DNA from 2 places in the Massilia sp. UYP11 genome. Region 1 is predicted to be linked to the other one. Evidence: predicted binding sites of a transcription regulator. Region 1 holds the regulator's gene; the other holds the start of a gene.
What was found. The regulator LexA, encoded in region 1, represses DNA repair genes until DNA is damaged. The targets are predictions, from matches to a motif close to ACTGTATNNNNATACAGT.
Positions count from the first base shown of each region.

Region 2: a site for LexA is predicted at 3,196-3,213, ahead of imuA (translesion DNA synthesis-associated protein ImuA). Genes of this name have one in related genera too.

Region 1 is NZ_JBNDJE010000003.1:442,671-452,795, forward strand. Features, by position in the region: gene ABIB38_RS08650 (replicative DNA helicase) at 1-883, opposite strand, end outside; gene rplI (50S ribosomal protein L9) at 993-1,445, opposite strand; gene rpsR (30S ribosomal protein S18) at 1,484-1,774, opposite strand; gene priB (primosomal replication protein N) at 1,805-2,095, opposite strand; gene rpsF (30S ribosomal protein S6) at 2,137-2,535, opposite strand; gene lexA (transcriptional repressor LexA) at 2,859-3,488, shown strand; gene ABIB38_RS08680 (tetratricopeptide repeat protein) at 3,636-4,352, opposite strand; gene ABIB38_RS08685 (cystathionine gamma-synthase family protein) at 4,474-5,715, opposite strand; gene purF (amidophosphoribosyltransferase) at 5,730-7,253, opposite strand; gene ABIB38_RS08695 (CvpA family protein) at 7,317-7,805, opposite strand; gene ABIB38_RS08700 (SPOR domain-containing protein) at 7,821-8,786, opposite strand; gene folC (bifunctional tetrahydrofolate synthase/dihydrofolate synthase) at 8,814-10,112, opposite strand.
Region 2 is NZ_JBNDJE010000005.1:63,794-73,918, forward strand. Features, by position in the region: gene gmtY (gamma-mobile-trio recombinase GmtY) at 1-999, opposite strand, end outside; gene ABIB38_RS10760 (Y-family DNA polymerase) at 1,037-2,506, opposite strand; gene imuA (translesion DNA synthesis-associated protein ImuA) at 2,439-3,182, opposite strand; gene ABIB38_RS10770 (LysR substrate-binding domain-containing protein) at 3,624-4,349, opposite strand; one part of gene ABIB38_RS10775 (IS3 family transposase) at 4,435-4,693, shown strand; one part of gene ABIB38_RS10775 (IS3 family transposase) at 4,693-5,579, shown strand; gene ABIB38_RS10780 (LysR family transcriptional regulator) at 5,576-5,782, opposite strand; gene ABIB38_RS10785 (TerB family tellurite resistance protein) at 5,884-6,312, shown strand; gene ABIB38_RS10790 (calcium/sodium antiporter) at 6,467-7,564, shown strand; gene mbhE (hydrogen gas-evolving membrane-bound hydrogenase subunit E) at 7,573-9,825, shown strand; gene ABIB38_RS10800 (MnhB domain-containing protein) at 9,822-10,125, shown strand, end outside.

The DNA of each region.
Region 1 (10,125 bases):
GGATGGCGTGCGTCAGGCGCGGCCAGTCCTCGTCGTGCAGGCGGCCGGTACGCAGGCGGTGCTGGTCGAGCTGCCCGACCGAGCCGAGCATACGCATGGCCAGCTGGGTGCCGCCCATCTCCATCGAGAACACGGCGACCGGCAGGCCGGCCTCGATCGCGACGTTCTCGCCGATGTTCACCGAGAATGCGGTCTTGCCCATCGACGGACGGCCGGCGACGATGACCAGGTCGCCCGGCTGCAGGCCGGAGGTCATCCGGTCGAGGTCGATGAATCCGGTCGGCACGCCCGTGATCTCGCCCTGGTTCTCGCGCGAGTACAGTTCGTCGATGCGCTCGACCACCTGGGTCAGCAGCGGCTGCACCGCGAGCCAGCCCTGGGCGCCCCTGGCGCCCTGTTCGGCGATGGCGAAGATTTTTGACTCCGCCTCGTCCAGCATCTGCTTGACTTCCTTGCCCTGCGGATTGAAGGCATTGCCGGAAATCTCGTCGGCGACGGTGATCAGCTGGCGCAGGATGCCGCGGTCGCGCACGATCTCGGCGTAGCGGCGGATATTGGCGGCCGACGGCGTGTTCTGCGCCATCGCGTTCAGGTATTGCAAGCCCCCCACTTCCTCGGCCTTGCCGAGCTGGTTGCAGGCTTCATAGACCGTGATCACGTCGGCCGGCTTGCCGGCGTTGATCAGGCGGACCATCTGTTCGAAAATGATGCGGTGATCGTAACGGTAGAAGTCTTCCGCATGCATGAAGTCGGCGATGCGGTCCCAGGCGGCGTTATCGCGCAGCAGCCCGCCGATGACGGATTGCTCTGCTTCGATGGAATGCGGGGGGATGCGCAGGGCTTCGATCTGCGGGTCTGAGGGTGCTGCGTTCATGGGCGGCATTATACCTTCTCCTGTCACACGGCTGTCATAATTGGTGAGTTTCAGAAGCAAAAAAGCCGGGAGATCCCGGCTTTTTCGTGCACTGCTTTTACGTCAATCCAGCATTCGCTCAGGCAGCTTCGCCTACGACAGCGATGATGATTTCCGACACGACGTCGGTGTGCAGGGCGACTGCAACCGGGAATTCGCCGGTGGTCTTCAGCGGGCCGGTCGGCATGCGAACGGCAGCTTTTTCGACCGGGAAGCCCTGCTTGGTCAGCGCCTCGGCGATGTCCGCGTTGGTGACCGAACCGAACAGACGGCCGTCGACGCCGGCCTTCTGGCCGATGGTGACGGTCAGGCCGCTCAGCTTGTCGCCCTGGGTTTGGGCGGCTGCCAGTTTCTCGGCGGCTGCTTTTTCCAGTTCGGCGCGCTTGGCTTCGAACTCGGCGACGGCGCCAGCGGTAGCGCGGCGGGCCATCTTTTGCGGGATCAGGAAGTTACGTGCGTAACCATCCTTGACTTTGACGACGTCGCCCAGGTTGCCGACGTTGATAACTTTTTCCAACAGAATAACTTGCATGTTTTATCTCCAGGATATCTGACTGTCGTGACCGACGATTAACCGTGGTGCAGGTCGGTGTACGGCAGCAGCGCCAGGTAACGGGCGCGCTTGATGGCGGTGTCGACCTGACGCTGGTAGTGCGCCTTGGTGCCGGTCAGACGTGCTGGCATGATCTTGCCGTTTTCCTGGACGAAGTCCTTCAGGGTGTCGACGTCTTTGTAGTCAACCTGCTCAACGCCAGCGGCGGTGAAGCGGCAGAACTTCTTGCGCTTGAACAGCGGGTTCTGCTGCTTGCGCTTGAGTTTTTCTTTAGCTTTGTTTTTGTCGAACTTTTTACCGAATGCCATTTGAGGCTCCTGTATATCTAAATTGCCGAACTAGGCGGCACTGAAATCAATGATGTGAAACACCAGGGCTTTGCTGTTGCGATTTTTCCGTGCGAGGAAGCCATCGAAGCGGTAGCTGGCGCCGAGCTCGGCGCTGCCAAACCTGCCCGAAATCTCGCCCGCGGCAAACGCGGGGACTTCGAACTCGACCAGGCGATCGATCCCTGCCTCTCGTTGATGCGAACTGTGCATCAGGACGGCTGAAACGATCGGCACACCGGCCGGGGTGTAGCGCAGGACATCACGCTCGGCGATGGTCGCCACGAGCTGGAGCTGATTCACCCGGTTCTACTACTGCTTGTTACGAATTCCTGGAAAAAATCTTAAGCAGCGGCAGCGGCTGGAGCAGCAGCTGCAGGAGCAGCGGCTTCTGCACGGTGGCTCTTGGCTGCGTCTTCGCGCTGCACCGATTTCATCATCGGCGACGGTGCGGTTTCTGCTTTCTTCATCTTGACGGTCAGATGACGCAGAACGGCATCATTGAACTTGAATGCGGTTTCCAGCTCGACCAGGGTCTCGTTGTCGCACTCGATGTTCAGGCAGATGTAGTGGGCTTTTGGCAGCTTCTGGATCTGGTAAGCCATCTGACGGCGGCCCCAGTCTTCCACGCGATGGATGTTACCGCCGCGGCTGGTCACCGTGGTCTTGTAACGCTCGATCATCGCCGGGACTTGCTCGCTCTGGTCCGGATGGACGATAAAAACGATTTCATAATGACGCATGCATTACTCCTTGAGGACGTTTTACATAAATGCCCACCTCGGCGTCAAGACGAGTGTGGGAAGGGAACAGCCAGCTAGTATAGCGTGAAATGGGCAAATTGGGAACATGGCCGTCAAGCGCTTTAAGCCGGCGCCAGGCTCACTCGACATTTACGCTTGCAAAATCCGTACTTTTTACGATGAGCGCGCTTTTTTTGCGCTTTTTCGTGTATATCCCTTGCGTATGACGGAATACTGTACAAAAATACAGTCTACTGCTACAACCCGTTGCTGCAACATCGCATCCAACCACGGCATTTACACACGGCAACCATTACACAGTTATGCTCAAGCTCACTGCAAGGCAAGAACAGATCCTGAACCTGATCAAGGAAGCGATCGAGAACACGGGCTTCCCTCCGACCCGCGCCGAAATCGCGGCCGAACTGGGCTTTCGCTCGGCCAATGCGGCCGAAGAACACCTGCAAGCGCTGGCGCGCAAGGGCGCGATCGAGATTTCGCCGGGCACCTCGCGCGGCATCCGCCTCGTCGGCGCCAGCGCCCAGCAGATTCCCATGCCGCCGCCGTCGCTGATGTCGCTGCCGCTGGTCGGCCGCGTCGCCGCCGGCAATCCGATCCTGGCGCAAGAACACGTCGAAGCGACCTATAACGTCGACACCGCGATGTTCGCGGCGCGGCCCGACTTTCTGCTCAAGGTGAAAGGCTGGTCGATGCGCGACGCCGGCATCATGGATGGCGACTTCCTGGCGGTCAAGAAAATCGACAGCGCCAAGAACGGCCAGATCGTCGTCGCCCGCCTGGGCGAGGAAGTCACCGTCAAACGCTACCGCAAGACGGGCGACCTGGTCGAACTGTTGCCCGAGAACCCCGACTTCAAGGTGATCCAAGTCAGGCCCGACGAAGAGTTCGCGCTCGAGGGGCTGGCGGTGGGGTTGATGCGCAGCTGGAACTGATCTCGATACACATCATCTCCGTGAGCGCGTCGTTCCCGCGCAGGTGGGAACCTCGGTTCGCATGCGCTGCCGGCCACGTCCATCCATCGTGGCGGCGCTGAGGACTTGGGTTCCCGCCTTCGCGGGAACGACGTTTATGGGCGGTCTCTACTGCTTGGCCTTGTTGATCACCGCATTGTGCTGGTCCACGAACGCTTCGGTCGCGCGGCGCCATGCGGCGAAATCGGCCAGTACCATCTTCGAATTGACTTTCGCTCCCTCGGCGATGTTCTGGCGCACCCCCTCCAGGTAGGCGGTCGCGGCCTCGGTTTCCTGCTTGTTCATCAGTTTGGCGACGTCGGGCGGGATGCGGCGGGTCAGCGGCGACTGCGCGTTCAGGTTGGTCACCATCTTGTTGTAGCAATCCTGCCAGCCGGTCACGGCCTTGTTCACGCGCTCGATCTCTTCGTTGATCTTCGACACCGCCGGAATGCGCGGCGCCGGGCAGCGGTACTCGCCCGACTGCAGGTCGGCGCCATCGTAACCCTTGATCCAGTAATCGATCTCGGCGCGACGAAGGGCGCGCTGCTGCATGATCACGAGCGAGTCGGCGGCGATCTTGTTGCCCTTGGCGGCCGACTTCTCGAACCACTCCTTCGCCCTGGCTTCGTCGACCGCGCCGGCTTCGCCATACCAGTACATCTGGCCCAGCTGCTGCTGGGCCTGTGAATTGCCGGCATTGGCCAGCCTGGTGTACAGCTTGAGCGCGCCCGCATAGTCTTTTTTCTCGAACAGGGCGTTGGCGTCCTCGAGCTCGCCGGCGTAGGCGCCGCCGCCGGTTGCGCACAACACCGCGAGGGACAGGCAGGACAGGAATCGTTTCATGGGCATACCGTCAGGCTGGGCTGGTAAAGGTCCATGATAGCCGTGTTTTACGGCTGGGCTCAATCGCGAATGTGACAAGGCCGGCAAGTTGCCGGCCGCATCAAGACAGTTTTACCCGGCTTTACGCGTCCAGCGCCTGGCGGAAGTCGCCGACCAGGTCGGCGGTGTCTTCGATGCCCACCGACACCCGGATCAAGCCTTCGGCGATGCCCATGCTGGCGCGCCGCTCGGGGCCCATTTCAAAGAAGATCGTGTGCGCGACCGGAATCACCAGGGTGCGGTTGTCGCCCAGGTTCGAGGCCGGGATCGCCAATTCGAGGCGGTTCAGGACATCGAACGGGTCGATGTCTGGTTTCAGCTCGAAGCTCAGCAACGAGCCGCCCGAGCGGAACAGCGACGCGACGATCGCGTGCTGCGGATGCGAGGCCAGGCCCGGATAATAGACGGCGGCGACGCGCTCGTCGGCTTCCAGCATCGTCGCCAGGGCCAGCGCGTTGGCACAGGTACGCTCCATGCGCAGGGCCAGCGTTTCGGCGCCGACCGCGATGTGGTGCGCCGCTTCCGGCCCCAGCGCGGCGCCGAAGTCGCGCAGCGCCTTGGCGCGCAGCTGGGCCATACCCTGCGCACTTGCCGTCTGCTTCCTGAAGTTCGGGGCGATGTTCGGGTACGCGGCCCAGTCGAACAGGCCCGTGTCGGTCAGCGCGCCGCCCAGTGCGATGCCATGGCCGCCGATCGACTTGGTCAACGAATTGACCACCAGGCCCGCATGCACGTCCTTGGGACGGAACAGCCAGGGCGTGGTCATCGTGTTGTCGACCACGTACAGGATGCCGCGCGCGCGGCACAGTTCGCCGATGCGGGCCAGGTCCGCCACTTGCGTGCGCGGATTGGCGATGGTCTCGACGAACACCATGCGGGTATCCGGCGTCAGCGCCGCTTCCACCTGGGCCACGTCGGTGGCGTCGACGAAGGCAACGTCGACGCCCTGGCCCGCCACCGTCTGCCACAGGCTGTTGGTATTACCGAACAGAAAACTCGACGACACGATGTGGTCGCCGGCCTTGAGCAGCGCCTGGAACAGCGCGCCGATCGCCGCCATCCCGGTGCCGAAGCACAGTGTGGCGACGCCGTCTTCCATCTTGCTGATCTTGTCTTCCAGCGCCGACACCGTCGGGTTGCCCTGGCGGCCGTAGCGAAAGCCCGGCTCCTTGCCCTGGAACACCGATGCCAGCTGGCGTGCGTCGGCATAGCCGAAGGCGACCGAGGTGTGCACCGGCTTGTGCAGCGAACCCTGCTCGATCGTCTTGCGGCGATCGTTGTGCAATATAGTGGTGGTGAAACCGTAGCTTGGCTTGTCCGACATGGTTTTTCCTGGCCTTATTCGGCCGCCACCGGCGGGTTCAGGTTGAGCAGGGTGCGCACCTTGTCCTCGGCATCCTTCGACGTCGGATTGTGGCGCGCCGATTCCTGGCGGTCCAGGTACTCGGGGGTCACGTCACCGGTGACATAGACGCCATCGAAGCACGATGCCTCGAAATTCTTCAGCTCGGGATTGACATCCGAGATCGCGCGCTTGAGCGCATCGACGTCCTGGTACACCAAGCGGTCGGCCGTGATCTCGCGGCACACTTCCTCGACCGTGCGGCCGTGGGCGATCAGCTCGTCGCGGGTCGGCATGTCGATGCCGTACACGTTCGGGTACAGCACCGGCGGCGCGGCCGAGGCGAAGAACACCTTGCGCGCGCCCGCTTCGCGCGCCATCTGCACGATTTCGCGGCTGGTGGTGCCGCGCACGATCGAGTCGTCGACCAGCAGCACGTTCTTGTCCTTGAACTCGGAGCTGATGGCGTTCAGTTTCTGGCGCACCGACTTCTTGCGCATCCCTTGCCCCGGCATGATGAAGGTGCGGCCGATGTAGCGGTTCTTGATGAAGCCTTCGCGGTATTCCACGCCGAGTTTCAACGCCAGCTGGATCGCGGCCGGGCGCGAGGAATCGGGAATCGGCATCACGACGTCGATCTCGTCGACCGGGATCTCGCGCCCGACCTTGTCGGCCAGGTACTCGCCCATGCGCAGGCGGGTGGCGTACACCGAGGCGCCGTCGATCACGGAATCCGGACGGGCCAGGTAGACGAATTCGAAGGCGCACGGGTTGAGCGACGGATTCTCGGCGCACTGGCGCTCGTGCAGCTGGTTGTTTTCATCGATGAAGATCGCTTCGCCCGGCGCGATGTCGCGCACGAAGCGAAAGCCCAGGCCTTCCAGCGCGACCGATTCGCTGGCCACCAGGTACTCGACGCCCTGCTCGGTCTCGTTCACGCCCAGGCACAACGGGCGGATGCCGAACGGATCGCGGAAAGCGAGCATGCCGTGGCCGGCGATCTGCGACACCACGGCGTAGGCGCCGCGCACGCGGCGGTGCACGGCGGCGACCGCCTTGAACACGGCGTCGGCGTCGAGCGAGAAGCCGTCGGCCGCTTCCTGGATTTCGTGGGCCAGCACATTGAGCAGCACCTCGGAGTCGGAATCGGTGTTGATGTGGCGGCGGTCGTTGCGGTACAGCTCGTCCTTGAGCTGGACCTGGTTGGTCAGGTTGCCGTTGTGGGCCAGCGTGATGCCGAACGGCGCATTGACGTAGAACGGCTGCGCTTCTTCCTCGCTCGACGAGCCGGCGGTCGGGTAGCGGCAGTGGCCGATGCCCGTGTTGCCCTGCAGCGAACGCATATTGCGGGTGCGGAACACGTCCCGGACCAGGCCATTGGCCTTGAACATCGAGAACATGCTGCTGTGATTGGTCGCAATGCCCGCCGCATCCTGGCCGCGGTGCTGCAGCAGCAGCAGTGCGTCATACAGCAACTGGTTGACGGGAGAGTGAGAGACGACGCCGACGATGCCACACATGGTGTGCTCCTAAAAGCTTGAGTGCTTGATTACAGAAAAATTTCTACGACTGAGGAATGCTGGTCAAAAATTCACGTGCTGCGCCATGGCAGCGGGCAGGAAGGGCTCGACGGTACGGGCGCCGGTCTCGGCGATCGGCGACAACAGCGCCTGTTGCCAGAACGCCTGCTTTGGAATGTCCGTCATCCCACACAATATGACGCCGGCCAGCACGATTACAATGCCGCGCGCCAATCCGAACAAGCCGCCAAGGCCGCGGTCCGCCAGCGAGAGGCCGGTGGCTTCCACCAGAGCCCCGATCGCCAGCGACAGCAGGCCCATCAGGATACGCACGCCCAGGAACAGCGCGATGAAGGCCACGATCAGGCGCGCCGTGGCGCCGGGAATCACTTCCGGCAGCAAGGGCGCGAGCTGCGCGCCGTAGGCATTGGCCACCACGAAGGCGACGATCCAGCCCAGCAGCGACAGGATTTCCTTGACCAGGCCGCGCAGGGTGCTGATGACCACCGAGGCGATCAGCACGAACAGCACCAGATAATCAAAAATCGTCACGCTGTTCGGTCAGGGTCAGAGCGGTACCATGGTGCCGGACAGGCCAATGCCGCCCAGCCTGGCGCGCACTTTCTCGGCTTCTTCCTTGCTGAACGGACCGATCCGCACCCGGATCAGCTCGCCCGACTTCTGGGTGAACGATGCGATGCCGGCGCCGCGCAGGCGCTCCTGCAATTCGGTGACCTTTTCCTGGCTGGCCAGGGCCGCGACCTGCACCACGAAGCGCGGCGCCGGGCCTTGCGCCTTCTGCGGCTCGGCCGCCTTGCCTTCGAGGATGGCCATGGCGCGCGCGGCGTCGTCCTTCGGCGCGGGCTTGGCGACCTGCTCGGCCTTCGGATGCGTCTCGGCCGGTTTTTTCACTGGCTCGGGTTTCTTCTCGGGTGTCGGCGCCGACCTGGGTTCGGGCTTCGGTTCGGGCTTCGATTCGGCCTTTGGCCTCACCGGCTCGGGCATCGGCGCCGGTGTCGGCGGCGCGGCCGGCTCCAGCATGCGCATCGGCGGCGGTTCGCTGGCCGCCGGGGCCGCCGGGGCCGTTACCGGTGCGGCGGTTGCGGAAGCGTCGGCCGCAGGGCCGCTGGCCGGCGCCGCCGCGCCTGGCTCGATGATCTCTTCGTCGCTGTCGACGCTGGCCGACGGCGCCACCTGCTCGGACGGCACCGGCAGCGGGGCCGCCTTGTCCTTGTCCGGAATGTGGATGGCGATGTCGGTGGCGAGCGGCTTGGGTTCGGAATCGAGCAGCATCGGCAGCGCGACGACGGCCGCCAGTACCAGGGCGATGGCGCCGACGAGGCGGCGCCGGGCGCGCTTCTTCTCGGGCAGGATCGGATCGCCGCGGCTGGTGCGGCGGCCCGGCTCGCCCGCCGAGCTGGCGCGCTTGGAACGGGCGCGCTCGCTATAAGCGGCGTCGTCGTCCTTGACGAAGTGCCCACTGTCCCGGACAGTTTCTTGCTTGTTTTTATTGCCGAACGAGAACAAGCCCATGTGGTTCAGGTAATAGGGTGAAGAAGGTCAGTGAAGACTCGATTTACGGGCCGCCATGACGCCTGCAACGGTGTAGAAAGAGCCAAAGACCACAATTCTATCATTCTCCCCTGCCCGGCTCAGCGCATTCGCATAGGCCTCGGCCGGCGTTGCGAAATTACTCACAGAAAAATCGTCGTCCCTGGCGCCGGCCGGCCGCAGCGCGCCCAGCTTCGCGGCCAGCGCTTCGGGCTGCGCCGAGCGCGGCGAATCGAGTCCGGTCACGCACCAGTGATCGACCACGCCGGCCATCGGCGCGATGACGGCGTCGATGTCCTTGTCTTCCATGATGCCGAACACGGCATACGTGAAGCGGTGGAAGCCCATATTGCCCAGGTTCTGGGCCAGGGTGGCGGCGGCATGGGGATTGTGGGCGACGTCCAGCACCTGGGTCGGACGGCCGGGCAGCACCTGGAACCGGCCCGGCAGTTCGACCAGGGCCAGGCCCGCGCGGGTTTCCTGGGCGCCGCACGGCAGTTGCATGCGCAACGCCTCGAGCGCGGCCAGCGCGGCCGAGGCGTTGAGCAGCTGGTTGGCGCCACGCAGGGCCGGATAGGCCAGCGAGTTGCGGCGCTGGCTGCGCCCGCCATAGCTCCACTGCAGCTGGTCGCCCTGGTAGTTGAAGTCGCGGCCGAGCAGCCACAGGTCGGCGCCGATGTTCTCGGCATGCTCGATCAGCGATTGCGGCGGCACCGGGTCGCTGCAGATCGCCGGCTTGCCCGGGCGGAAAATGCCGGCCTTCTCGAAGCCGATTTTTTCGCGCGTATCGCCCAGGTAGGACGTATGGTCGATGTCGATGCTGGTGACGATCGACACGTCGGCGTCGATGACGTTGACCGCGTCCAGGCGTCCGCCCAGGCCGACTTCGAGGATGGCGACGTCGACGCCGCTCCGGGAGATCAGGTGGGCGATAGCCAGGGTGGTGAATTCGAAATACGTCAGGTCGGTGCCGGCGCGGGCGGCCTCGACCGCGTTGAAGGCATCGACGAGCGCTTCATCGGACGCCATCTCGCCATTGATGCGGGCGCGCTCGTTGAAGTCGAGAAAGTGCGGCTTGATGTAGAGGCCGACGCGGTAGCCGGACTGCAGCAGCACCGATTCGAGCATCGCGCAGGTAGAGCCCTTGCCATTGGTGCCGGCGACCATGATCACCGGGCAATCGAAGGCCAGTTGCAAGCGCTCCTTGACGGCGCGCACGCGGTCCAGGCCCATGTCGATATGGGTTTCGGCATGGCGCGACTCGAGCAGCGCCAGCCAGGCGGGCAAGGTGGTGGGAAGTGGGGACATGTGAATACAATCG
Region 2 (10,125 bases), on a different contig from region 1:
ATCTTTCCAGCCTGCATGGAAGCGTCCTTGAACGGTATTCCTTGGTTGCAGGCCCCATTTGACACGGAGGTATTCTTCTCTGTTTGCAGGGATGAGCTTGCCGGTGATCGGGTCAATATAGTCGTGTGGGGCTGATCCGTATTGTGGGTGGTACAGGCGGACCATCGCTGACTTAGGATTTTGTGGATCGATCAGGACGTCACTGACAAATAGGTGAAACGGTTCCGATTCGCGCAGTCCGCCCCCTTGCAAAAGCATTGTGATCATGATATCCCGGACGTGTATATTCTCATGCATGTTTCTTAAGCGTTGGTTGCCGCGGATTAGAAACCCGTCGGTCAGAAGTTCGTTTAATTTCTCTTCCGGAAAATGTTTGGCTGTCGATGTCTCGTGCACAAGCGACCGCTGCCTTATCGCAACAGTGCGTGAAAACTTTGATCGGGCTTGGATTGCCTCTCGATCGAACGTATGGGCGAGCAGTGCATGCGCACGTCGCTCGTCAAAGCGACGCCAATATGCTATCTGCTCTGCGTATGAGGCAGTACGCCAAGGATTGATTGGTTTTGTGTCGTAGCGCTGTACTAGCCAATCGGAAAAGCCAGTTAGAAGCGTTAGGAGAAGTTTTGCGCGTGCGTTTGTTTTTGACGTCCAGAACAGGCCTGATGAATCCGTCCCATCGAGCTCGATTGTTCCGCCAATTAGTACTTCGGCAAATTCAGCAAGAAGTTGGGGCCTGTCTAGTTGAGACTTGAAATGCTGTTGATTCGACTTTATGAAATCTACAAACAACCCTACAGCTCTGCAAAGCTCACGCTGCCATGCCAAAGAACGGCTACTAGCGTTTTCAAGGATATATTTAACTAAAGGCAGCATCGGGTCGCTGCTGCCGTCGTCGTCGGTCAGAATATATAAGACATATATTCTTCGACTAGGCTGGGCGGGTCGTTTTATTAGTGTGCTGGCAACGGTATGGTAGCGTGCGGTTTCTCGTCGGATCATCAGGGGCAAACATAAGGTTTATGACTTGGTTTTATTTTCAGGCATACAAGCCGTGTAAAAACCATCGCGCATCATTGGCGCGTTCCAGATAGATCCAGTAACAACTTCCATCATTTCCCTGAGCAATGAAGTAATCTCGGGAAGCAGATTGCTCACTCCACCAACCAGCTTCTATTCGCTCCGGGCCGCGAATTATTTTAAGCGGACTACCATAAAATGGTCGCTCATTACGCACTAGTAGCGCAATAGGCTTTGGCAATAAGAAAAATGGTCGATTATTGGCAACGAATTCTGTATTAGCCTTGATTGGTTTGGTTGTCGCGGATGCCCAGGCATTGTAGACCTCTGGAAGATAATCTTCAACGTTATTAGGGGTTAATACATTTTCGTGACCGAGTCGTGCAGTCAATAGCTCAAGAAGTCGATGATAATCTTCTAGCGAGCCACCAGGCTCGGGGAAAAGGGATTCATTTGTTGGGTGGGCGGCTTCGGTCTGTACCGCTTCTAGGTAGAGGCCAATTACAGGCGCGGTAAGTTGAATCTTCGGGAGACGTTCTTTTAGAAGCCGAATTAGGTGTCCTTCGTCCCAAGCGGGCTCTGCCAAAATTATCTCAATCTTTGTAGGCGCTATTGCGGCGCGACCGCGTTCGTGTTCAAGAAGGAAGACGCAAACTCGGACTGCTCGTTGCAAGGACTTTAGCCAACCAACTAACTGGAGGATCAGACTGGTTCCGCTGTGGAGCAACGCCCCGGCGTGCTCGACGCGATCACAGAGCTCTACGCGTGCTTTGAACTGTAGTGGCGGCTTGATCCAGTCAAATATTTCCGGTTCTTCGCCGTATGCTCGATCAAGCGCGTAGATTAATTCCTTGCTAGTTCGACGCAAAAGGCCGGCTCTGGGCAGTCTACGGAGCGCACCAATCTGCTCTGCCCCAATGTCATTAAGCCAGTTCCTATAGGGAGCAGCCTTTGGAAGTAGATTGCAAGGCAACATGCTCAGCCGGTGGTGCAAGGTTCTTATCGATAATGTTCGGCGACGTAGAGTAAATCCGTCTTGGCGCCTACTTCTTGCGAGCAACCAGGCGCCTTCTGCTGTCGGGGCAGTACCGATTTGCGACGTAAAGCCGAGTGAGCTAAGAATGCCGGAGACGCGCAGGGAGAGCGAATGTGGTCCTTTAAATAACGTGAGGCTTGCACTAACGTCCAATAGAACCGAGAAATCTTCCTGGAAATCGATTTCCGGAGTGAACTGCATTAGCGCGGTTGTAATAGCGTGAAGCGCCTGGTTCTCCTTTTCTGGCGATCGATCTAGAGTTGTTGCCGTAGGGGCGAGAGCCGATACGCTATCGCGGCGCATGCGTAAGCGTATGCCGCACTGCGCTGCCTCGAAGCTCATCGCCAGTACCACTCCTTGGTCGATAACGACAAACTGCCCAGGTTCAGACCAACGCGGGCGTAGTGCTTCTAGTGGCAATGAAGGTAGATGGACGCTTAACAGGAGTTTCATAATCTTTGTCCAGTGACCGGCGACCCACAGGCATATTCGTCAACGAAATAAAAAAAGGGTTTTCACAGGAAGGTCCTCTTCGTTTGACAATATCAACAGAAAGTCCACCATGAATAGGACGAAGTGCTATGCGTAACGGTGATGGCGAAGCGTTCGCTGCAGCTGAGATAGGCCGCATAAGCCAAAACCATGTATCAGTGGTTTGGGCGGCGAGGTTCAGCCGCCGAAGTGTTTCAGGTCGAATATCTGTTTGCCAAAGTATGACGGCACCGCAATTTCCGCTTTTAAGAGTTCGCTCGGTAGCCCATAGGGCATCTGATGAACTCTTTGGACGGAGCCATAACAAATTTCGTTCATTCACTTGCCAAGCACGGCAGGCCATAAGATGGGGATGATAAGGTGGCTGGATAAGCACCACTCGTTGCGAAGATGATAAGGGGGATAGCATAGGTTGTAGCAATTGCATTTCCCCGATACCGTTTTGCTGCACAAGTAGTTCGATAAGCGCCGACCTCGGCCACCCTCTATCCGGTAGTTCTTTGTCGAGCAGATCGTGCCCAGTGGTTTGGACAGTCGATCGTGCGATCGCTAACTCGCTTGCACGCCATACGTCACGTAGAACTGACTGGGGCACTTTCCCAGTCTTTTGAGCAACATTGGTAGGTGATGTAAGCATATATGAGTTTTGTACTGTATATTTGTACAGTATAAATTGTGAATGGATGAAAGTGCAAGGTGGTTTTTTGGGCTACTGGCTGGCAGTTGTATGCGCTCGGGAAAATGGCTGCATAGCCGGGCCGGCCGCTGTGGCAAGGATGCTTGCACTTTAGGAGTTTAACTAAACGCAATACCTACTGGGGAACACCGTGGCCAGGAATTACTTGGTTGCGCAGGACCAGGAGCGTGCCTTGTACTGGGTCTATCAGGAGCGGGTTGCCAAGGCAGCTGAAGACTCGGAACCACACTGATTCCTCCATAGGCTGTTTGAAGAACGGGTCCATCTGTCCTTCCAGCGGCGAACTTTCGACCCTCTGGCTGCCGCAGTGGTCTGGTGTTCCGCGTAACGGGCTCGCCGTCCCGGCACAGTCACTTGAAGGTGCATCCGGCAACAAGCTGCTCAGGCTGTCTGTCCTATCTGTTTCACTGTGCGGCCGAAGATCGCGGCCGCCCCATCAAGGATGCGGCGCACTGCCGGGTGGCTCTCTCGCCGTTCGACCGACACGGCATAGAAATGCTCGACGATGGCGTCGATCGTGCCAATGGCTTCCAGCGCGTTTTCCTCACACACGATATCGGCCAGCACTGTAGGCGCCACGATGAACCCGGTACCGGCGCGGGCGAAGGACTTCAACAGCGCTCCGTCGTCGAATTCACCCACTACGATGGGACGCAACTCGTTGCTCTCGAACCAGCTGCTGAGCTGACTGTGGATGGCGGCGTCCTGCCCCGGCAGCAGGAAAGGCGCATTTTTCAGGCGCTGCGGGAAGGAGCCCGGCCAAGCTCTGCACAGGTCGGGGTGGCCCATTACAGTAAGCGTGCTCGAACCGAGCAGGTGAGTGTAGCCGCGGATCGCACCTCCTGGTGGCAGGCCCTTGTCGGCGATGATGAGGTCGAGCTGGTGTGCCGTGAGTGCAATCATCAAGTCGTCGAAGTGCCCTTCCTTGCAAATCAGGCGCATTCCCAATCCTGCCCCCTGCGCCGGCTGCAGAAGGCGGAAGATCATGGTCTTTGCGATCATGTCGCAAATGCCGATTCGCAGCGTTTCCGCGGCGAATGCCCCTCGCCGCATCGCTTGTTCCAGCTCATTGCCCATGTCAAAGATCTGCGTGGTATAGCGCAACACGGTTTTGCCCGCCTCGGTCAGTTTGGCCTTCCCCCACCACGACGGACGCTTTCGATAGGTATGATGTTCCTATCGGAGGTATTACATGGCACGTGAAAGACGGTTGTTCTCAGAAGAGTTTAAGCGCGAAGCAGTCAAGCTGGTAGGCCAGCCTGGCGCGAGCAAGGCGGCAATAGCCCGCGACCTTGGCATCGGTGCTAATTTGCTGGGTCGGTGGTGCAGAGATGCCCACGTCGGTGCAGAGGTCGCAGTCGGGCGTGAGAAGGTATCGGCCCAGGAATACGAGCGCATGCGGCGCGAGCTGGCGAAGGTCAAGACGGAGCGCGACATATTAAAAAAGGCGCTCGGCTACTTCGCAGCCGACCTCAAGTGAAATACGGCTTCATCGCCAAATATCGAACCATCTGGCCAACACGGACGATGTGCCGTCTGCTCGGCGTATCGAGCAGTGGCTTCTACGACTGGCTCGGCCGGCCAGCAAGTGCCCATGAACGCGAGAACGCCCAGCTCCTCAACGCAATCAAGCACAGCCACGAAGCCAGCGATGGCACATACGGTTCGCCACGCGTAGTGCGAGACCTTATCGATGCTGGTTTCTCTTGCAGCGAGAACCGTGTGGCACGACTGATGAAAGCTGCTGGCATCAAGGCCCGTCACAAGCGGCGCCGCGCGCCAGGCCAGCTTGACTCACCAGTGCATGCCATCGCGCCGAACCTGCTGGACCGGCAGTTTGAAGCGACAGGCCCAAACCAGAAATGGGCAGCCGACTTCACTTACGTGTGGACGGGCGAAGGCTGGCTGTTTGTCGCTGTCGTGCTGGACCTGTACTCGCGGCGCGTGGTGGGCTGGTCGATGCAACCGACAATGACCGCACAGCTGGTAATGGACGCTCTGCTGATGGCCATCTTCCGCCGTGGCCGGCCTCGCGCTGTGGTGCATCATTCGGACCAAGGTTCCCAATACACGAGCGAGGATTTCCAGCGCCTGCTCGAATCACACGGCATTGTTTGCAGCATGAGCCGTCGCGGAAACTGCTGGGACAACGCTGCAATGGAGAGCTTCTTCTCGACGCTCAAGACTGAGCGCCTGAGCAAAAAGCATTACCGGACCAGGGATGATTTACGCGCAGACGTGTTCGATTACATAGAAAGGTTCTACAATCCACGCCGGCGTCATTCCACTATCGGCTATCTCAGCCCGGTACAGTTTGAAAATCTAAAATGCGCCTAACGGAAGTGTCCGTATCGATGGGGGAAGGCCAGTTCGAGCCCCCGGCCTCTCTTCTGAAACAATGCCTCGCCTAACTGGGCTTCCAGGACCTGCAACTGCATGCTGATTGCCTGCGCCGTTACATGCAGCTGCTCGGCCGCCCGCGCAACCGTACCATTGGTAGCAACCGTTTGGAAATAGTAGAGGTGCTTATAGTTGATCATGCAATCCTCAGAAAAATTGATGTTTTAGTAAAGATTAATTGATTTTACTTTAAGCTTTGGCGCTTCTATAGTGACCTTACAATCACTTTGATGAGGTCACCATGCATACCTATCCCGCTAACAGTCCCGCAGCAATCAGCCGACTACTGGCCCTCACTATGATCGTTGACGGCCACATCAGCCCGTCCGAGGTGCGCACCATGCATCATGCCAAGTTCCTGCAACAGGTAAAGGTCGACGACGACACATTCGACCATACCCTGCGCGAATTGTGCGAAGACCTGCTCAACAACGCCGCCAACCGCTGCGCGGGCATTGTCGAGATTGATCCGGTCTTGCTGGACAGCCTGATGCTTGAGGTTCAGGAACCGCTGCTGCAGATCTGCCTGTGGAAGACCATGGCTGACATCGTCCAGGCGGACGGCCGCGTCGATGGCCGCGAAATGACCCTGGTACGGCGCGCGGCCAGAGCTTGGTTCGGCCACGACCAGGCCAGGGACTACTCTCCTGCCGACACCTTGGCAGGATGAGGCAGGTCGCCGCAGGCGCAGTCTCGGCCTAACCGGAGCACCACCGGCGCCATGTCCGTTACCATCGCGCGCCGTCCCGACACGATGAGTTTTATAATCGGCTGCACAGCGGCAGTTACCGGACATTGCCGGCCCTGCCTGAAAAGGAGACGTGATGATGGATGTACTCTTGTTCTTGTTCGGGCTGGTGCTCCTCGTCGTTGGCGCGGAAGCTTTGGTACGCGGTGCTTCCCGTCTTGCACTCTCGGTCGGCATTTCGCCCCTCGTGGTCGGACTTACCGTGGTGGCGTTCGGTACCAGTGCACCGGAGTTAGCTGTCAGCGTTCAGTCGGCGATCGCCGGCCGCGCTGACCTGGCGCTGGGCAATGTTGTGGGTAGCAACATCTTCAACGTCCTGTTCATCCTCGGCGTTTCCGCCCTGATCGTGCCGCTGCTCGTGGCGCGCCAGTTAGTGCGCCAGGAAGTGCCGGTCATGATCGGCGTCTCGCTGCTACTGCTTGCACTGGCACTGGATGGGCGCCTCGGCCGTGGCGACGGTGCCCTGCTGCTGGGCCTGTTAGTCGTCTATACCGCGTTCTTAATCTACCAGTCGCGTCGCCAAAATCAGGGCGGCGATGTAGGCTTGCCCGATGAGGCGCTTGCATCCTCCCCAGGTTGGGAGAGCCGCCCTGCGGCGCAGCTGCTACTCATTGCCGCCGGGCTCGGTTCTTTGGTGTTGGGCGCCACTTGGCTGGTGGACTCGGCGGTCCGCTTCGCGCAGTACCTCGGAGTCAGCGAACTGGTCATTGGCTTGACCATCGTTGCGGCCGGCACTTCGCTTCCAGAGGTGGCCACTTCCATCATCGCGGCGCTGCGGGGCCAGCGCGATATCGCGGTCGGCAATGTGGTAGGGAGCAACGTATTCAATATCCTCGGCGTATTGGGTCTGTCGTCCGTGGTGAGCCAGACAGGGATAGCGGTCGCCCCTTCGGTGCTCGCATTTGACCTGCCGGTCATGATCGCTGTGGCGCTCGCCTGTCTGCCAATATTTTTCACAGGGAACCTGATTGCCCGCTGGGAAGGTGCCCTGTTCCTCGGGCTGTATGCTGCTTACATGGCTTACGTGCTACTGGCAGCGGGGCAGCATGACGCGTTGCAGCCCTACAGCGCCATCATGGTGACGGCGGTGCTGCCGCTGGTCGCCGTGACGCTGGCGGTCGTCGCCTGGCGCGAGTGGCAGAGCAGGCAAATGAATCCGGGTTCTCCCGGATAGGAAACGACATGGTGCAGACAGCGCTCCCGGCGGCGTCGCAGCCGTTATGGATCCGCGCGGCCTGGCTGCTGCCGTTGGCGTTGCTGCCGGCGGTGGCTGGCCTGCCGGGCGAACCAGCAAGCTGGTCCGTGCCGTGGGTGGCGCCGCTTGGCGTCCGCCTAGGTTTCGCCGCCGATGGACTCGCGCGCCTGTTCCTGCTGCTCGTGTGCGCCGTCGGCGCGGCCGTGCTCGCCTATACCCCCGGCTACCTGCGCGGCCATACCCGGCTCGGCCAATTGATGTGCCTGCTGATCGCATTCACCCTGGCCATGATTGGGGCAATCCTGGCTGACGACCTGCTGCTGCTGTTGCTGTTCTGGGAGGCGACCAGTGTGCTGTCCTTTCTGCTGGTGGGCTTCGAACACGATAGCCAGGACAGTCGCGACAGCGCGCGTCAGGCGCTGCTGGTCACCGGTGCCGGCGGGCTGGCCCTCCTTGCCGGGATCGTCCTGATACTGCTGGCCGCGCCCGGGCTGCGGCTGAGCGACCTGGCACACCTCGATCCCGCCGTGCTTGAGGATGCCCGCTTCCAGGCGGGGGTGGCGCTGGTGCTGGCTGGCGCCATGACCAAGTCGGCCCAGTTCCCTTTCCACTTCTGGCTGCCGGGCGCAATGGCCGCACCGACGCCAGTCTCGGCCTATTTGCACTCGGCCACGATGGTTAACCTCGGGGTGTATGTGATGGCCCGCTTCGACGAGGCAATGGGCGCGATTCCCTGGTGGGAAGTAACGCTCCTGTCGATCGGCACGATCACCGCCTTGTGGGGCGCCGTCCAAGCCCCCCGCGAGCGAGACCTGAAACGCATCCTTGCATGGTCCACCGTCTCCGCGCTGGGTACGCTGACCGTGCTCATCGGCCTGCCTAACGAACTGGGCGCATTGGCCTTTGTCGCCTTTCTGCTGGCCCATGCGCTGTACAAGGCGCCGCTGTTCTTCGTGGCCGGCAACGTCGACCACGCCACCGGAACGCGCATGATTGACCGGCTGCGCGGACTGCGACATGGCATGCCCGCAACCGCGCTGGCGGCCCTGTTGGCGGGCCTGTCGATGGCCGGTTTGCCGGCCACGGTCGGTTTTGTCGCCAAGGACACTATCAAGGCCGCCAAGGAAGTAAGTGAGATTCTGTGGATAGTCGAAGGCGCCAGCCTGCTGGTGAGCATGGTTGGCGTGGCAGTCGCCAGCGTGGCGGTGTTACGTATCTTCTTTGGTCGCCCTACCCATCCAGCAGGCCACGCGCCGCACGAGGGCGGATGGCGGCTCGCGCTCCCGCCACTGACGCTCGCCAGCATAGGCATCGCGCTCGGGCTGTTCCCTGCGCTGGCCGAACCGCTGGTGACGGATGCAGCCCGGATGATCTCCCCAGCGCTGACGCGCTCCGATGCGTCTCTGGAAACCGAATGGCTGCTCCGCATCGAGAGCTTTGCCGTCGTCTGGGCGGTTGGGGCGATAGTGTACGCAGGGTGGAATCCCCTATACCGGATACTCGACCGACTGCGTTTCCTCGACAGCGCCGGCCCCGCTGCCGCTTACGGCGCCGCGCTGCACGGCCTGAAGCACGCGGCTGGCGTGCTGGCGCGCGGCCTGCAGGCGCGGCGCCTGAGCCGCTATCTGCTCACAACGGTTGCCGCCACGGTGTTGCTGTCCGCGCCTTGGGCATTCGGCCTGAACTTTCAGCCGCCCGCAGCGATCAAGGTCGACGGCGCCGGGGCGCTGGTGGGATGCGCCACCGCCATCCTGGGGGCCGTACTGGCTGTGCGTGCTCGCGACACGCTCCAGCGACTGCTTGGCGCCGGCGCTGTCGGCGCCGGTAGCGCCCTTGTTTTCCTGTTCCAGGGCGCGCCCGACCTGGCCCTGACTCAACTCGCTGTGGAGACGGTCTTCGTGGTGGTGGCCGCGGTCGCGTTGCGCCGCTACCGCCAGCAGCAGGGCGCCGGCGCGGGTGTGGGGCGGGCCAACGCCTGGCGGGCTGGCGTCGCGCTGGCCTTCGGCCTGCTGCTCGGCGCCGTGCTGCTGGCGCTGTCCGGCCGGCCGCTCGACCCCGCCATGGCGGATTACTTCCTCGCGCAGAGCGTGCCATACGCGCATGGACGCAATGTGGTCAATGTCATCATTGTCGACTTTCGCGGCTTGGACACGCTTGGCGAGATCGCAGTGGTCATGTTCGCGGCCCTGGCGGCGTGGCCGCTGGCGCGCCGCCTGCCGCTCAGGAGAAAAGGTTTATGAATGCGGAGCGCTCGATCGTGCTGGAAACCACCGTGTCCTTCCTTTACTGGATTATGCTGGGCGCAGCCCTGTGGCTGCTGCTGCGCGGGCACAATGCGCCCGGAGGCGGCTTCGTCGCCGCGCTGGTGGCGGTAGCAGCGACAGCCGCCCATGCGATGGTGTTCGGCGTAGCAGCCGCGCGCGCCCGGATGCCGTTCAGTCCGCTGACCCTGAGCGCCCTCGGGTTAGTCCTGGCGGTGGTCAGCGGCCTGCCGGCGCTGGCTCTCGGGCAGGCTTTCCTCACCCATTGGTGGGGCGAGC